DNA from 2 places in the Beijerinckia indica subsp. indica ATCC 9039 genome. Region 2 is predicted to be linked to the other one. Evidence: predicted binding sites of a transcription regulator. Region 2 holds the regulator's gene; the other holds the start of a gene.
The links. The regulator PhoB, encoded in region 2, activates phosphate uptake and scavenging genes when phosphate is short. The targets are predictions, from matches to a motif close to TGTCATNNANCTGTCAT.
Positions count from the first base shown of each region.

Region 1 (5,502 bases), 400 kb from region 2:
TAGGCGCCGGAACCGAAATAGACGCGGTTGAGATAAAGTTCCAGCAATTGGTCCTTGCTGTATTTATGCTCGAGCCAGACGGCCAGGATCACCTCCTGGATCTTGCGCGCCATGGTCCTTTCCTGGGTCAGGAACAGATTTTTGGCGAGTTGCTGTGTCAAGGTAGAGCCGCCTTGCATCGCCCCGCCGCCCGCGACATTGCGGAACAATGCGCGTATAATACCAAGCGGATCAATGCCGGAATGTTGATAGAAACGACGATCTTCGATCGCAACGAAGGCGCGCGGCAAATAGGGTGGCAGATCGGCCAGGCGAATCGTCGCCCCGCCCGTGTCGCCCCGATTAGCGATCAAGGTCCCCGTCTCGCTCAAAATAGCGATATTAGGTGGACGTTTGGGCACACTAAGCTGATCGATCGGCGGCATTTTCAGGGTATAATAACCGATAATACCGATGCCCAGGACGCCGGCCCAGATCGCCAGGGCGCAAAAAGCCGAAAAAATCCGCCATAAGGGCGAGCGACGCCGGGCCTTTTTCGACCGCTGCTGGGGGTCTTTCTCGCTTTTCGTCATGCGGCCTGCGAAAGGATCTCGATTTCGGCTCCGTCACCGAACCATCGGATGTCAGATTTCAATATGGCTGATTAAAGGCCAGTTAACTTGGGAAAAACGGGGGCGGAACCACGCAACGGCTCTTGCGATTTCTCTGCCACCACGGCAAAGTCGCGCCCCCGGCGGGTGTAATGTCGCCATGATCACCACACATTATTAAAGATTAAAGGGGCCACGATGAAAGTCACTCTCGAACGGGCGGCCCTGTTGAAAGCGCTCGGCCATGTGCATCGCGTGGTGGAGCGCCGCAATACGATCCCGATCCTCTCCAACGTGTTGCTTCATTCGGACGGCGACGGACTGCTCCTGAAGGCGACCGATCTCGATCTCGAAGTGACCGAGCGGCTCACGGCTGAGACGGGCACGCAGGGCGGCACCACTTTGCCGGCCCATATTCTTTATGACATCGTGCGCAAATTGCCCGATGGCTCGCAGATCTCCCTGGAAACGACCGAGGCCGGCCCCCTGCAATTGCGCTCCGGGCGCTCGCGCTTCACGCTGCAATCGCTGCCGGAAAGCGATTTTCCCGATCTTGCGGCTGGCACGTTCGAACAGACCTTCACGCTCAAGGCGGGCGATCTCAAACGGCTGATCGACAAAACTCAATTCGCGATTTCGAGCGAGGAGACACGCTATTATCTCAACGGCATTTTCATGCATACGACGGAAGTCGAAGGGCATGTGATGCTGCGCGCTGTCGCAACCGACGGGCATCGGCTGGCGCGGGTCGAAATCCCCGCGCCGCAGGGCGCCTCCGGCATGCCGGGGATCATCATTCCCCGCAAAACCGTCGCCGAGGTCCAGAAACTCGTCGAGGATCAGGCCCAGGAGGTCAAGCTCGAAGTGTCGCCGACCAAGATCCGCTTCACTTTCGGCGAAGTGGTCCTGACCTCAAAGCTCATTGATGGCACGTTCCCCGATTATGCGCGGGTCATTCCCTCGGGCAATGACAAATTCCTGACCGTGGACCGCGGCCCCTTCCAAGATGCCGTCGATCGTGTCTCCACCATTTCCTCCGAACGCGGACGGGCGGTGAAACTCGCCCTCGCCGAGGGCAAGCTCACGCTCTCCGTCACCAATCCGGATTCCGGTTCGGCGGTCGAGGAATTGGAAGTCGATTATGATGCCGCACCGATCGACATCGGTTTCAACGCCCGTTATCTGCTGGACATTGCCGCACAACTCGACAGCGATACAGCCCTGTTCAAATTCGCCGATCCCGGTTCGCCGACATTGGTGCTCGACCGCGACGGTGCCTCGGCTCTTTATGTCTTGATGCCGATGCGAGTCTAAAGAGGCGGTCTCGAAACCGGACGTTTGGGAGGCTACGGCTCTCAGGCACCGCGCGCTCCCCCATAGAGTTTTCGGTGATCTCACTAGTTACTGCTTCAATTCGGCAGGACATCGACCTTGACCGGCGCCAGGCCCGCATGTCGGAAACCGAGCGCCTCGGCAGCATTCACCGAGACATCGATCACGCGCCCCTTGATATAGGGCCCCCGGTCATTGACCACGAGCGTCGTCGCACGTTGATTGGCGAGATTGGTGACGCGCACATGCGTGCCGAAGGGCAACGTGCGATGCGCGCAGCCGACAGCCCCACGCGCATGATAATAAGACGCTTTCCCGTGCAAGCCTTCCGCGTAAGCTATATTCGCAGCCGTGAATAGAAATACCGCAGAAATGACAAGTTTCCTCAAAAATAAGCCTCCATCTGGAATGTGGAATGACCCAACCATTCGGGCGGAGGCGGCTTTTGACAGCACTCTATGATGATAAAAGGGCAATGTATTGTGTTATAAATCCATACAACACTATATTTGTGCATTGCAGCATATTAGTTAATATTATTTTAAGCCTACGATGATCTTCCTTAAAAGCGAGACTGCCCGAAAGTCACAGCCTGTAAAGGCCAAGATCAGCCAATTTCGCCATGATTGGCTTTTTCCGCTTTTTCAGTCACGCTTTTGTCACGTGGTTCGCTTAACCCGGGGCGATCATGATCGAACATACGGAAATCCTGTGACGTCATCGCCCCATGCGCTTCGCCGGACTACAACCCTCGGGCTTCGCACGGCCGTTCACCGCAGCAAAACTCTCTCGCGCGGCGGCCTGCTCGAGCATTTGTTTACTTTCGTCTTCCGGGGACTCGTCTATCCGCAGATCTGGGAAGACCCTCAGGTCGACATGGAAGCCCTGGCGATCCGCCCCGACGATCATATCGTCACCATTGCCTCGGGCGGCTGCAACGTCCTCTCCTATCTGACCGCTAATCCTCGCAAGATCACCGCCGTCGATCTCAACGGCGCGCATATCGCCTTGAACAGGCTGAAGCTTGCGGGCCTCGCGCATCTGCCGGACCACGCGGCCTTTTTCGCCTTTTTTGGAGAGGCGGACAAAAGCGCCAATGCCACTGCCTATCGCGAGAAGATCCGGCCTTATCTCGATCTCGAATCCAGAGCCTATTGGGATAGCCGCGGCCCCATGGGGCGGAAGCGCATCGATAATTTCACCGATAATTTCTACCGCCATGGCCTGCTCGGCTGTTTTATCGGCGGCGCGCACAGGCTCGCGCGGCTCTATGGCTGCGATCCACGCAAAATCGTGACGGCAAAGGATCGCAATGAACAGCGCGAATTGTTCGACACCCTGTTCGCGCCTTTGTTTGAAAAAACCTTCATTCGCTGGCTGTTGCGACAGCCAGCCTCGCTCTATGGTCTCGGTATCCCGCCATCCCAATACAAAGCCTTGTCGGGTGATCTTCCCGGCGGCAGCATGGCAGATGTCGTGAAGGAAAGGCTACGCCGGCTCACCTGTGACTTCGACCTTGAGAGCAATTATTTCGCCTGGCAGGCCTTTGCGCGCAGCTATCCGCCAAAGGCGCAGGCCATCAAGCAGGCCTGCCTGCCGCCGTATCTGATGCCGGACTCTTTCGACGCATTGCACACACGTGTTGACCGCGTCGATGTTCGCCATGAATCGATGACCGTTTTTCTCCGCACCCGCCCCGCGCAAAACCTCGACTGTTATGTGCTGCTCGATGCGCAGGATTGGATGAATGATGAGGATCTGACCGCCCTCTGGGGCGAGATCCTGCGCACCGCGCGCCCCGGCGCGCGCATCATCTTCCGTACCGCGGCGGATGAACGCTTGCTGCCTGGCCGCGTGCCGGCTTCAATCCTCGACGCCTTCGATTATGATGAAACGCTCTGCCGCAGCCTCGGCGCGCGCGACAGATCCTCGATCTATGGCGGCTTCCATCTTTATCGACGCAAAGCATAGCAGCATGGCCATGACCGAAGCCGCGACGCTGATGGATCGCATGTATCGCCATCAGCGTCACATTTATGACGCCAGCCGCAAATTCTACCTTCTTGGCCGCGACGGCATGATCGCCGGTCTCGCTCCCCCCGATCAAGGCACGATCCTGGAGATCGGCTGCGGCACCGGTCGCAATCTCATCAAGGCGGCGCGCATGTTCCCGCATACGCGCTGCTATGGCCTCGATGTCTCCGAGGAGATGCTGGTCTCGGCGCGTCAATCGATCCGGCGGGCTGGATTCTCCTCGCGCATCGAGGTCGCGCAGGCCGATGCCACAGCCTTCGATCCCTTGCACCTCTTCGGTGTCGCCCGTTTCGACCGGGTGTTCATCTCCTATGCTTTATCGATGATCCCGCCTTGGCGCGACGTGCTTGCCAGTGCTTGTTCCGTCCTCACCGAAAACGGCTCGCTGCATGTCGTCGATTTCGGTGATCAGGCGGGCCTGCCCTCCTGGTTCGGTGCGGCGTTACGCCAATGGCTTTCCTGGTTCTCCGTCACACCACGCCTGACGCTGGAAGACGACATGCGCGCTTTGGCCCGAACGCGCGGCCTTGGCTGTCAATTTTCGCGGCCATTGCGCTCCTATGCCTTCCAGGCCGTGCTGCAACAGAACACCGCGTTCAATCGCTCACCGAACAGCCTATAAGCCCTGTTTCAGAGCTTATAGGCCCTTCGCCGTGATGGGTCTCTGCGTCACCGATGCGAGAATAGAGAAAGAACGCGCTCGCTGATGGGCCACTCTTGAATTGTCGCTCACACTGAAAAAGCGAAGACACAAGGAAGGGGCCATGGGTCACGATCCGCGACCCTTGATCTTAGCTTTTCGGCCAATGTTCTAATTGAACAAATATTGCTCGCTGATCGTCTGACCAAGAAGACTATTATCTTCGACGAAAGCCGTGATGAATTCATGCAGACCCATCTGGAAAATCTCTTTGGTCGTCGCTTTCGATAGCCGTTCCATCACGAGATGCGCCTGCCTTTGGGCCGCCCCATTATGGCCATAGGCGCTAGAAATCTGATCGAGGAAATGACAGATATTGTCATAGCAAGAAATCAAAGAGCGCGGCATTTCCTTCTTGAGGATCAACAAATCAGCGATGCGCCAGGGCTTGATCGTCTCACGATAAACCCAATGATATGCCGTGAGTGCTGACACCGCGCGCAAAATGCCTGCCCATTGGAAATAATCGAGCGAGCCGCCGACTTCCTCATCCTCTGGCAGCAGCACGTGATATTTGACGTCGAGAATACGCGCCGTATTGTCGGCACGTTCGATATACAAACCAAGCCGCGAGAACCAATAGGCATCATTGCGCAGCATGGTGCGATAGGCGGTGCCGTCATAATCGAGTGAGGTCTTTTTCACGAAATCGAGGAATATGGAGAGTTCCTCGCGATCGTAATGGCCCTTGGCGAGATTGGTGCCCTCGAACCGTTTCAGTTCGATCCAAGCCCCATTGATGGCTTCCCAGGTCTCATGTGTCAAAGCGGTTCGCACGGAACGGGCATTGGCTCTGGCAAATTCAAGACAATTCCGGATCGAGGACGGATTATCCGCCGAGAAAGT
Region 1 covers NC_010581.1:3,470,183-3,475,684, forward strand. The annotation lists gene BIND_RS15430 (transglycosylase domain-containing protein) at 1-572, opposite strand, end outside; gene dnaN (DNA polymerase III subunit beta) at 789-1,904, shown strand; gene BIND_RS15440 (septal ring lytic transglycosylase RlpA family protein) at 2,000-2,245, opposite strand; gene BIND_RS15445 (BtaA family protein) at 2,634-3,893, shown strand; gene BIND_RS15450 (class I SAM-dependent methyltransferase) at 3,904-4,578, shown strand; gene BIND_RS15455 (alpha-E domain-containing protein) at 4,768-5,502, opposite strand, start outside.
Region 1: BIND_RS15445 (BtaA family protein) is a predicted target of PhoB. The motif match lies at 2,569-2,585, and genes of this name have one in related genera.

Region 2 (5,502 bases):
GGTCTTTCAAAAGCCGACGCCCTTTCCCATGTCCATCTATGAGAATATTGCCTTCGGCATAAGGCTTTATGAAAAGCTGCCGAAGAGCGAACTCGATGACCGTGTGGAAGCCGCCCTGAAAGGCGGGGCGCTCTGGAATGAGGTCAAGGACAAGCTGCATTCAAGCGGTCTCGCTCTGTCGGGAGGCCAGCAGCAGCGGCTGTGCATCGCGCGCACCATCGCCATTCATCCAGAAGTCATCTTATTCGACGAACCTTGTTCGGCGCTCGATCCTATCTCGACCGCCAAGATCGAGGAACTGATCGACGAATTGAAGTCCAGCTATACGATCATCATCGTCACCCATAATATGCAGCAGGCCGCCCGCGTCTCCGAATATACGGCCTTCATGTATCTCGGCGATCTGATCGAATTCGATGTGACCTCGCGCCTGTTCACCACGCCGGACCGGCAGGAGACACAGAATTACATCACCGGCCGTTTTGGCTGAATTTTTCCGCGCCGTTTTCGGCGCCGCCAGCCCGTTCACGGCGAGGCACACCATTCGAGGAAGAGCCCTATGTCCGAATCCACGATCACCAGCCATACCGTTCGGGCCTACGACACGGAGCTCGAGATTCTCGGCCGCAAAATCGCCGAAATGGGCGGCATAGCGGAAAAAATGCTGGCGGACGCCATGGACGCCTTGACCGATCTCGATCGGGATCTCGCCATCAGAACGGTCGAAAATGATCCGCGCCTCGACCTGCTCCAGCGCGATATCGAGGAACAGGCCATCCTGACCATCGCCAAACGGCAACCGCTGGCGGTGGATCTCAGGGAAATCATTGCCACGATCAGGATCTCCGGCGATCTCGAACGGGTCGGTGATCTCGCCAAAAACATCGCCAAGCGCGCCATCAAACTGTCCACGGAAATGCGGATTCCGCGCGCCCTCATCGGCCTCAAGAGCATGCATGAGACCGCCTCCCTCCTTCTGAAGGACGTCCTCGACGCCTATGCCCTGCGCGATGCCGAACGGGCGCGCGCGGTCTGGACCCGCGATGCCGAACTCGACGCGCTCGAGGATTCGGTGTTTCGCGACCTCCTCACCTTCATGATGGAAGATCCCCGCAATATTTCCTTCTGCACGCATCTCCTGTTCTGTTCGAAGAATATCGAGCGGATCGGCGATCATTCCACCAATATCGCCGAAACAGTGGTCTATCTCGTTACCGGAGAAACATTGCCGACCGAACGTCCCAAGGGTCGGCCCGATCTTTCCGACTTCTCGACAACGGTGTCCGCATGAACCAGACAGCAGAGGTTTCCAGCAAGAGCAGCAATTCCGCGCGCAACAAAACATCGACCGCGACGACGCGCATTCTCCTCGTCGAGGACGAGGCCGCTTTGAGCACACTGCTCACCTATAATCTCGAGGCCGAGGGCTTCGAGGTCGAGAGCCTTGAGTGCGGCGACGAGGCCGAGGCCCGTCTCGATGAAAGCCTGCCTGATCTCGTCCTTCTCGACTGGATGCTGCCCGGTGTCTCCGGCCTTGAAATCTGCCGCCGCATCCGTGCGCGCGAGAAGACACGGGCGCTGCCGATCATCATGCTGACGGCGCGCGGCGAGGAAAGCGAAAAGATCCGGGGGCTCGCGACGGGCGCCGATGATTATATCGTCAAGCCTTTCTCGGTGCCCGAATTGATGGCGCGTGTCCGCGCCCTGTTGCGCCGCTCGCGACCAGACCGTATCACCGGCCTGCTCACCGCCGGTGATCTCTCACTCGATCGGGAGAATTGGCGTGTCCATCGCGGCGAGCGGCATGTCCATCTCGGACCGACCGAATTCCGCCTGCTCGATCATCTGATGGGCCGGCCAGGCCGCGTCTTTTCCCGCGCGCAATTGCTGGACGGCGTCTGGGGCGAGGCGGCGGAGATCGACGAGCGCACCGTCGATGTCCATGTCGGGCGCCTGCGCAAGGCCTTGTCGATCGGCGAGGAACAGGACCCCATCCGCACGGTGCGCGGCGCCGGCTATTCCTTCGACGAGCATTTCGGCAAATAATTTTGAAAAAAGCGTGTTTTCCCGATTCACCCAATCGGGAAAACACGCCTCTTTACGCGAAGCTCGTTTTACCAAAGGTCATTCATTATGACCGTTGGTATTACCAATGAATGAGCGTAAGGATGATCTCCAACGCGATCAGAGCCACGACGGCGATTTCCATCGCATCGGCCCTGCCGCCGGAGGCATCATCGTAGAGCGCCATGTAAGTATCGCGGATGATCGCCAGTTTCTGATCGACCGCATTGCCGACCGCATTGACCTGGAAGAGGGTGAGCGAGGCGGCATAGATGCGGGCAAGATAGACATCCTCGGTCACGGTCAGAACATTGTCGACATGTTCCTTCACTTCCGTGACTTCCGCGAACAATGTATACAAACGCCGCGCGAGGCCGGCCAATCTTCTGGATGACCAAAGGCCGCTCGACCGATGCGTGGTCTCGACGAGATCATACATGCGCGGCAATTCATCGGTGAGCAATTTGTTGAAATAGCTGATTTCCAGCAATTGGGCATTAGCCACCTCGACGACATCGAGCACATCCGAATCGCCGCGCGGATCGACGACCAAAGCGCGGTCCCAGGTGAGCACGGCGAGATCATCGAGATAATAAGAGAAATGATTGCGCAGAAGATCCTGGCGCGCGCGCTCCGAAAGCGGCAGAGTTTCGCCGGACAGCAGCGGCACCAGATCGATCTCGTTCAAGATCTGTTGGCCAGTCAAGGGCCGGTCGAACGAGCGCACGAAGCCGACGATATAATCTTCTTCCAGCGGCGAATCGATCGGCTTGTCGAGAGCACCATCGAGTGGGCCGCGCAAAGCCTTCACCATGTCACGCCAAAGGAGGCTGCCCGATGTCGGCCCCACCGTCGCGTTAATGGCGTTGAGCAGCGCGGAATAGGCGTGCCAGCCAAGATGGCTGACCGAAAAACGCATGGTGAGGGTGACGATGCCGATATCATAAAGGCGCGCCGTCACTTGCGCTTCGACATTGCGTGCCGCCTGATCCTCAGTCCGCAGTTTCAGGGGCAAGGGATCAAGCGTCAGAACGACTGGAGGCACGTTATAGGCCACGGCTTTTGCCGGCGTTGCCTGCAATTTGCGCCGAGCGCCGAGGGAGCCTGTATGCTCCAGCCAATGTTTTTCGGCTAGATCGAGATTGATACTGTCGGCGAGTTCGAACAGGCGATAGACGATAATATCGCCCGATGTGACGACGACTTCACCTTGAGGCTGCATAATGGCTCCGCGTCGATCGATAATCTATCAAATGGCTTTTTCCCATCGCACTCATCCCCAAAGATCGGGCGCGGGCGGATAAGCAAGGGAGCCCTCATAGGTGAGCCCATGGGGACGATCCTTCGCAAGCAGCAGGGGGCCATCGAGATCGACGAACCGGGCTTGTGACGCAAGCAGCATGGCGGGGGCCATGGCCAGCGAACTCGCCACCATGCATCCAAGCATGATATCGAGTTTCAACCCGCGCGCCGCCTCGACGAGACACAGGGCCTCCGTCAGACCACCGGTTTTATCCAGTTTGACATTGATCATATCATAGCGGGCCGCAAGGTCCTCGAGTCCATCGCGATCATGAGCGCTTTCATCCGCACAAATGGACACGGGCCTTGAAATTTTTGCAAGCATCGCATCCTGGCCGGCTGGCAAGGGCTGTTCGATCAGTTTGACACCAGCCGCCGCGCAAGCCTCGAAATAGGGGCCAAGCATTGTCTCGGTCCAAGCCTCGTTGGCATCGACGATCAGGGTCGCCTCGGGCGCCGCCGCGCGCACGGCGGCAATGCGGGCAAGATCCCCTTCCCCTGCGAGCTTGAGTTTCAGCAAGGGTCGATGGCTGGCCTTGGCCGCGGCTTCCGCCATGGTTTCAGGCGTGCCGACCGAGATCGTATAAGCCGTGACGGCGGGCACGGGCTCCGAAAGGCCCGCGCGACGATAGACGGGCACACCGGTTTCCTTGGCTTCCAGATCCCACAAAGCGCAATCGAGCGCATTACGGGCGGCCCCTGGCGGCAGAAGCTCCTGCAAAACCTCACGCCCAGCGCCGGCTTCAATCGCGGGGCGGATCATCTCGATTTGAGCGAGGACGCTCGCTGGGCTTTCGCCGTAGCGCGCATAGGGCACACATTCTCCCCGTCCCCTGGCATGTCCAGAGTCAAGCGTGGCGACAACGACCTCCGCCACGCTTTTCGCCCCACGCGAGATGACGAAACGACTGGCCAGGGGGAAAGATTCGATCGCCAGGGTTAGGCGCGGCATGGTGGGACGTCTCTTGAAAGGCTCGTGGGAAAGGAAGGAGAAAAAACGGTCAGCGCCGGCGGCTGCGTTTGATGTTTTTCTTGGCTAAAGCCTCTTCCGCTTTGGGGTCGAAGCTGCGCTTCGCAGATCCCTTGGCGGACCCATTCCGGCCTTTCGAGCGTGGCGCAAGAGCGCCGCCGTCGATGAGTTCGAAACGCAGCGCGCCTGCCAGCGGCGCTGCCTCGACGAGCCGGACGGTGACGAGATCACCCAGCCGATGCATGAGGCCGGTGCGCGACCCGATCAAGGCGTGCCTTGCTTCATCATGCCGGAAATAATCCTGAGCAAGGCTCGATATGGGCACGAAACCATCGGCCCCTGAGTCCATGAGGCGGATGAACAGGCCGGATTTGGTGACGCCGGAAATGCGGCCCTCGAATTGCGCGCCGACTTGATCAGCGAGGTGAATGGCGATCAGCCGTTCCACGGTCTCGCGCTCGGCGGCCATGGCACGGCGTTCAGCCGCTGAAATCTTGGCCGCGATTTCGGCAAGAACATGCGGATCCGTATTCGGCAAGCCATCGGAGCCGAATTTCAGGGCGCTGATCAGGGCGCGATGCACGATGAGATCGGCATAGCGGCGAATCGGCGAGGTGAAATGCGCGTAACGGCGCAGATTGAGACCGAAATGCCCGTAATTTTCAGTAACATATTCCGCCTGGGCCTGCGTGCGCAACACGATCTCGTTGACGAGATGTTCGTGCTCGGTTTCGCGCACCTGCGCCAGAATACCATTGAATTGCGCCGGCCGCAGCACCTGGCCCTTGGCGAGCTTGATATCGATCGTATGCAGAAATTCGGCGAGCGCGTTGAGCTTTTCGATCGTCGGCTCGTCATGTGTGCGATAGATCAAAGGCTGATGATGCGCCTCCAGCGTTTCCGCCGCGCATACATTGGCGAGGATCATGAATTCCTCGATCAATTTATGCGCATCGAGCCGGGCGGGGGTAAAAATCCGTTCGACGCGACCAGCCTCATCGAGTTTGATCTTGCGTTCCGGCAGATCGAGATCGAGTGGCCCTCGCTTGGCGCGTGCCTTTTTCAAACATTCATGCGCCGCATACAGAGGCCGCAAGACCGTTTCGAGCAAAGGCTCTGTCACATCATCAGGCGCGCCATCGATCGCGGCCTGCGCCTGCGCATAA
Region 2 covers NC_010581.1:3,870,932-3,876,433, forward strand. The annotation lists gene pstB (phosphate ABC transporter ATP-binding protein PstB) at 1-490, shown strand, start outside; gene phoU (phosphate signaling complex protein PhoU) at 560-1,291, shown strand; gene phoB (phosphate regulon transcriptional regulator PhoB) at 1,288-2,046, shown strand; gene BIND_RS17325 (RMD1 family protein) at 2,147-3,286, opposite strand; gene dgcA (N-acetyl-D-Glu racemase DgcA) at 3,338-4,318, opposite strand; gene rnr (ribonuclease R) at 4,368-5,502, opposite strand, start outside.